DNA from 3 places in the Oribacterium sp. genome. Region 1 is predicted to be linked to each of the others. Evidence: predicted binding sites of a transcription regulator. Region 1 holds the regulator's gene; each other region holds the start of a gene.
What was found. Region 1 encodes HrcA, which represses chaperone genes, less so after heat shock. Its sites were predicted from a motif close to TGTTAGCACTCNNNNNNNNNGAGTGCTAACA; they were not measured.
Positions count from the first base shown of each region.

Region 2: the regulator HrcA is predicted to act here: its motif matches at 1,059-1,089, upstream of clpB (ATP-dependent chaperone ClpB).
Region 3: the regulator HrcA is predicted to act here: its motif matches at 1,454-1,484, upstream of ACO4PX_RS00950 (co-chaperone GroES).

Region 1 covers NZ_DBHIGR010000044.1:132-2,407, reverse strand. The annotation lists gene grpE (nucleotide exchange factor GrpE) at 1-580, opposite strand, end outside; gene hrcA (heat-inducible transcriptional repressor HrcA) at 600-1,613, opposite strand.
Region 2 covers NZ_DBHIGR010000024.1:6,504-8,779, forward strand. The annotation lists gene clpB (ATP-dependent chaperone ClpB) at 1-1,010, opposite strand, end outside; gene ACO4PX_RS02640 (cation-translocating P-type ATPase) at 1,390-2,276, shown strand, end outside.
Region 3 covers NZ_DBHIGR010000007.1:15,597-17,872, forward strand. The annotation lists gene groL (chaperonin GroEL) at 1-1,076, opposite strand, end outside; gene ACO4PX_RS00950 (co-chaperone GroES) at 1,107-1,394, opposite strand; gene ACO4PX_RS00955 (hypothetical protein) at 1,642-2,037, shown strand; gene ACO4PX_RS00960 (hypothetical protein) at 2,158-2,276, opposite strand, start outside.

The sequences.
Region 1 (2,276 bases):
CCATGGAGTGTCGAACCACATTTCCCCGATAGGTATAACCCTTCTGAAGATCCTGGGTAATGGTATCTTCCTCCGCATCTCCCTCTTCCTCTGTCATCACCGCATTGTGTAAAGCCGGATCAAACTTCTTACCGAGGGCCTCGATTTCCTGAATATTACAATCGGCAAACATCTTCTGAATCTGCTTGTAAATCCCTTCTATGCCTTTGACGAAGGGGGAATCCTTTTCCTCTTCCTGCACATGGCTTAAAGCTCTTTCAAAGTTGTCCACCACCGGAAGCAGGGCTTCGATAATACTTTTGGCTCCCAGTTCAAACATCTGTGCCTTTTCCTTCTCGGAGCGCTTTCTAAAGTTCTCATACTCCGCCAAGGTTCTAAGGTACTTATCCTTTAATTGGAGAAGTTCCGGATTCTCTTCGGAGCTTCCTTCCTCTGCTGACCGAGAACTCTCAACAGCTTCCTCTCCGGAAGTCTCTTCGGAAGCGGTCTCTGCATTCTCTTCCCTTTCTACTTCTGCAGATGCTTCCTGAGCCTTATTAAGCTCCTCTTCCATCCCTTGCTGCTCTGTATTTTCTGCCACAAGTCTCTCCTTTCTCTATTTAAAAACTCCTTTCCATATCCTGAATCAGATTTGTCAAAGTTTTTAAAACCTTCTCATAATCCATTCGCTTCGGTCCAATGACACCAAGGGTGCCCTGCATTCCGTTGCCCAAGTGATACTTTGCGGTAACTACTGCACAATCCGCCATGTCCTCCAAAGGACTTTCTTTTCCGATATAGACCTGAATGCTTCCATCCTTTTCTTCCGACTCGTTATCTTTCAGAAGGCCTGCCAGCTCCTCCTTCCGCTCTAAAGCGGAAATCAGCTTGGAGGCATTTTCCGAATCGGTAAGCTCCGGATATTTGAAAATGTTGGTGGCACCGGAGGTATAAATCTCTACCTCTTCCTCCTCAGGATGCAAAAGCTCCTGCATTCCCCGAAGTACGGTTTCCATCGTTGCTTTATAAGGCGTTCTATCCATTAAAGAGCGGATATCCTTTTCTCCCAGCTCCTCCACAGAGAAGCCCGCTAAAACATCATTTAGCAAAAGGTTCAAGGAGAGGATGGCAGCCTGCTCCAAATCCTCCGGAATATCTAAGGTAATGGTCTTTACGATATTGCCCTGAAACATCAGAAGGAATAAGACCTTCTGTTTCTCCACCAAAGACAGCTGCAAGAACTTGATTTTGTTCTTCTGCATACTGGGGCCGGATACTAAGGCCGCGTAGTGGGTATCACTGGCAATGTTTCTTACCAAAGCCTGTAAGGTACTTTCCAGTCGTTCCATTCTGGCAAACATAGAGCTCTTCACATCGGATAAGGCCCGCTCCTGCTTTTCCATAAGCTGGTCTACATAAAAACGGTAACCCTTATCTGAGGGAATTCTTCCTGCAGATGTATGAGGCTGTATAATATAGCCTAACTCTTCCAAGTCGCTCATTTCATTACGAATGGTTGCCGAGCTTAGATTCAAACCGGAAAACTTACTGATGGTACGAGAACCTACCGGCTCTCCGGTTTCCAAATAGTTTTTGATAATCGTGGTGAGAATAATCACCTTTCTCTGATCCACAGAACTCTTTCCCTCCTTTCTTGGCTTTGTTGGCACTCATGTGTATTGAGTGCTAACACATGGTCATAATATACCGCTAATGGAAGGATGTGTCAAGAATTTTTATGAAGAACTTTGTGAATTTCTGATGAACAGGGCGGGGCGGATTTTTTGCTTCCGACTTCCGCATTTTTCTTCCTGCTCTTTCTAAAGATATGTGTATCGCTTTCTCGGTATAGGGCTTATTCCGGGGCACGCTCCCGCTAACCTCGCCTCGTATGGGTTCTAAGCTTTTATAGGACAAAAGCTTAGAACCCACGGGCTCAGATTGCCCCCGTCATAAGCCCTATACCGAGAAAGCGAGCCGAATGCATTGAATAAAAAAGTAATAGAATCAATATGCCAAAATGCAAAATTAAAAAAATCGAAAAAAATTTTTGAATCTAAGACAAATGTCAAAAGTCGGAAGCATGAGAAATCCGCCCCTCCTTGTTCGGGGAAGAGTGGTTGAAGGGAAGCGCTTAAGGGAATTGAATATTGGAATAATAGAATAATAGAATTTTAGACTTATAGGTTTATTGGCTCTAAATATTAGACTAAGCTCCCCCAATCCTTTCTTTAAAAAGCATGCTATAAAAAACATGATTTATGCAAGCTTTTCGCAGTATAGGTCTGGAAGCGGGG
Region 2 (2,276 bases), on a different contig from region 1:
ACCATGACAGGCTGAAAACGTCTTTCCAAAGCAGGGTCTTTTTCAATATATTTTCTATATTCATCCAGAGTGGTGGCTCCGATACAATGAAGCTCTCCTCTGGCCAGCATGGGTTTTAAGAGATTTCCGGCATCCATGGAGCCTTCGGTTTTTCCGGCTCCTACAATGTTATGGATCTCATCGATGAAGAGCAGGATTTCTCCTTCGGACTTCTTCACCTCGTCCAAAACCGCCTTTAATCTTTCTTCAAACTCTCCTCTATATTTAGCGCCGGCAATCAATGCACCCATATCCAGGGCGAAAATCTTCTTCTTTTTCAAGGAATCCGGCACATCTTCCTTCGCAATTCTTTGGGCCAAGCCCTCTACCGCAGCGGTTTTACCAACCCCGGGTTCTCCGATTAAGCAGGGATTATTCTTCTGCTTTCTGGAAAGAATACGGATGATGTTACGGATTTCCTCATCTCTTCCGATAATGGGGTCAAACTTCTGCTGTCTGGCTCTTTCCACCATTTCATAACCATATTTGTTCAAAGAATCGTAGGTGCCTTCCGGATTGTCGGTAACCACCTTCTGATTGCCTCGAACGGAGGACAGAGCCTGTAAGAAGCCGTCCTTGGTAATATGGAACTGCTTGAAGAGCTCCTGAATCTTCTTGTCTCCATCCTTCAAGAGAGCTAAGAAAAGATGCTCTACGGAAACATATTCATCTCCCATGGCTTTCGCATGGTCTTCCGCATTCATCATGACCTTATTGGCGTCCTGGGAAAAATACTGCTGTCCCCCGGAAACCTTAGGCAGGCTGTTAATCTTCTCTTCCAGCGCTCTCTTAAAGTCTTCTACCGGAACTTCCATCTTTTCCAGAAGCTTTTCAATCAGGCTGTCTTCAATGTCTAACAAACTATATAAAATATGAAGCTGTTCAATGGCTTGATTGCCGTGGTCCATGGCAATCTTTTGGCTGTTGTTGATACTTTCAACGGATTTTTGGGTAAAACGATTAATGTTCATAGGAGTACCTCCTTTATTTTCCTCAAGATAGCTCCATTATACTCTCGTTGTTAGCACTGTCAAGTTGTGAGTGCTAATTCTTTTGTGATTTTTTTGTGAACCAAATTTCACTTGCTTTTTTTCCCAAGTCCCACTATACTATCCCCGTTATATATTTCATAAGGGAGTAACAAGAGCCTAGCTCGTGGATATCAACATTGCATGCAGGAAACTGCTGGTATCTACTGAAAATGTGAGACTTATGCAACCCAGTTTTTCTGAGTGGCATAGGTCTCTTTTTATTCTATGAAGAGCGCCGACCTACGACAGACTATCTCATTTTTAGAAGCGATCGGATTCTTGCCTCTTATGAAAACCTAGGGAGAAAGGGTAAAGGAAAATGAAGGATCAAAACATGGAACAGAAAAGCACAAGAAAAGTATGGCAGGACAAGGCTTATCAAATGGAAATTCCGGAGCTGCTGAGAGCCGTGGAAAGTCCGGTGGAAACAGGTCTGTCCTCCGTTGATGTAGCCAAAAGGCAGGCGGAGTACGGCAGTAATGCTCTGGAAGTGGAGAAGCATTCTTCTCTATTAGAAAAATTTATAGAGCAATTTAAAGATTTTATGATTATCATTCTTTTGGCTGCCGCCGCAGTATCCCTCTTTGCCAGCCATGAGTGGCATGATGCGGTGATTATCCTATTGGTGGTGGTTTTAAATGCCATTATGGGAGTTATTCAGGAGGCAAAGGCGGAGGAAGCCATTGATGCCTTAAAGGAAATGGCTTCTCCGGATGCAAGAGTTCGCCGAAACGGCAATGTGGAAACCATCAAGTCCCATGAGCTGGTACCGGGAGATATTGTACTTTTGGAGGCAGGGGATATTGTTCCTGCGGATATGCGTTTGCTGGAAGCCAACTCCCTGAAGGTAGAGGAGGCGGCTCTTACCGGAGAATCCGTTCCCGTGGATAAGGACATTGCCCCCATTACTTTGGAGGATGCGGGAATCGGCGACCGAAAAAACATGGTTTACTCCGGCACCAATGTAACCTATGGTCGTGCCGTAGCCGTGGTAACCGCCATCGGTATGGACACGGAGGTGGGTCATATCGCCAATATGCTGGCCCATGCGGAAAAGACCAAGACCCCTTTACAAAGGGATCAGGATCGTTTGGGAAAGAGCTTAACCATTATGATTTTGGCCATTGCCGCAGTAACCTTTGTGGTGGGACTGCTTCGGGGAAGAGCCATTACCGATATGCTCCTGGTATCCATTTCCTTGGCGGT
Region 3 (2,276 bases), on a different contig from region 1:
TCAAAGTCGGAGGTAGTGGTCTCAATCTGTCCTTTAATCTGGGCAATACGATCTTGAATCTCCTTCTTCTTACCAAGTCCCTCTACAATAGTGGTCTTTTCCTTGCTTACTTTAACAGACTTAGCTCTACCGCACTGGTCGATAGTGGCATCCTTTAAATCTAAGCCCAGCTCTTCGGAAATCACTTCTCCACCGGTTAAGATGGCGATATCTTTCAGCATTTCCTTTCTGCGATCTCCATATCCCGGAGCCTTTACCGCAACTACATTGAAGGTTCCTCTCAACTTATTCACGATAAGAGTGGTTAAAGCCTCACCCTCGATGTCCTCAGCAATGATTAAAAGCTTGGCACCGGTCTTTACTACCTGCTCCAAGAGAGGAAGAATATCCTGAATGTTGGAAATCTTCTTATCGGTAATAAATACATAGGGATCGTCCAGATTTGCTTCCATCTTCTCCATATCGGTGCTCATATAAGCACTGATATATCCGCGATCAAACTCCATTCCTTCCACCAGATCAAGCTCGGTAAGCATAGTCTTGGACTCTTCCACAGTGATAACGCCATCCTTGGAAACCTTCTCCATAGCATCGGCAATCATATCTCCTACAGTGGAATCTCCTGCAGAAATGCCGGCAACCTTGGCAATCTGATCCTTGCCCTTTACCTTGGAGCTCTGCTTCTTAATGCTCTCTACCGCAGCGTCCACAGCCTTGCGGATTCCCTTACGAAGCACGATGGGATTAGCACCTGCCTCCAGGTTCTTCATACCCTCCATCACAATCGCCTGTGCCAAAACAGTTGCAGTGGTGGTTCCATCTCCGGCTACGTCATTGGTCTTGGAAGCTACTTCTCTTACCAGCTGAGCACCCATATTCTCATAGGGATCCTTTAACTCAATTTCCTTGGCAATGGATACACCGTCATTAGTAATAAGAGGAGAACCATAAGACTTGTCCAAAACTACATTTCTACCCTTAGGTCCAAGGGTAACCTTTACGGTATTTGCCACTGCATCTACGCCGGCCCCTAAGGCCTTTCTTGCTTCTACTCCAAATTTAATTTCTTTAGCCATATTATACCTCCTTGGAATTCCCTGATTCTTTTACTCTACGATTGCTAAAATATCATTCTGCTTAACAACGGTATACTTCTTTCCATCCAGCTCTACCTCGGAGCCTGCATAACGGGAGAACAGAACGCGCTGTCCTACCTTCACCTGCATGGAAATCTCCTTACCGTCCACAACACCGCCGGGACCTACTGCAATAACCACAGCCTGTCCGGGTTTTTCCTTATCATCCTGTCCCGGTAAAACGATTCCGCTCTTAGTGGTTTCTTCCATCTTTTCTTTTTCCAACACAACTTTATCAAATAACGGTACTAACTTCATAGTAATCCTCCTATTCCTCACAGGTCTTTTTTTAACAACATGGCTATTATAAGAGAATTTATTAGCAGAGTCAAGCACTGAGTGCTAAAAGCCTGTGAAAGTTTTGTGAAAAAATATAAGAAACAATGTATTACGAAAATATTAACAATATCAGAAAAATAAAAGGAATTTTTTATTGCTTATGTGGCAAGACAGGGTATAATGATAAGGTAGCTTGAATAAAAAAAATGGCTTTGGAGGTTTATTTATGAAAAAGAATATTCTTGTTGCAGCTTTAATTGCTTGCATGGCAACTGCATCTGTAATTCCTGCACTTGCTGCAGAGGGCGCTGTTTCCAGCTATGGCGGATCTACCACCACAGTAGCAGAATCCAACGGACACTGGGTAGCTAACAGAGATGGTTCTTGGTCATTCGTAAGCAATGAGAATGGTGCACCAATCTATGGTTGGATTGTAAGTCAGCACCAGTGGTACTACATCGGGGCTAACGGACGTATGGTAACCGGATGGCAGAAGATTAACTTTGATACCTACTATTTCGCTCAGGCACCGGCAGAGAACCAGCCTTTAGGATCTCTTTACATGAATAAGCTTACTCCTGACGGATACAGAGTAGATTCCAACGGTGTTTGGATTCGATAAGCTTTAAAAGTTATTTTGAATTCTCAAAAAAAGTAGAGCAGGTTCTTCCTGCTCTACTTTTTTCACTAGTAGAAAAAAGGGGTATAAAATAAAAGAATAGCGTATATGCAAAAGCTATGATTATTTTACAGCCCCTGTTTGTCCAAGTGAATTCGGAACGGATCTCTTCTGTTTTTGAAGATAATTCAAAAATAATTTTCCCTGCCAGATAAGGATTCCTAAAGCAATCACGGAAAGTC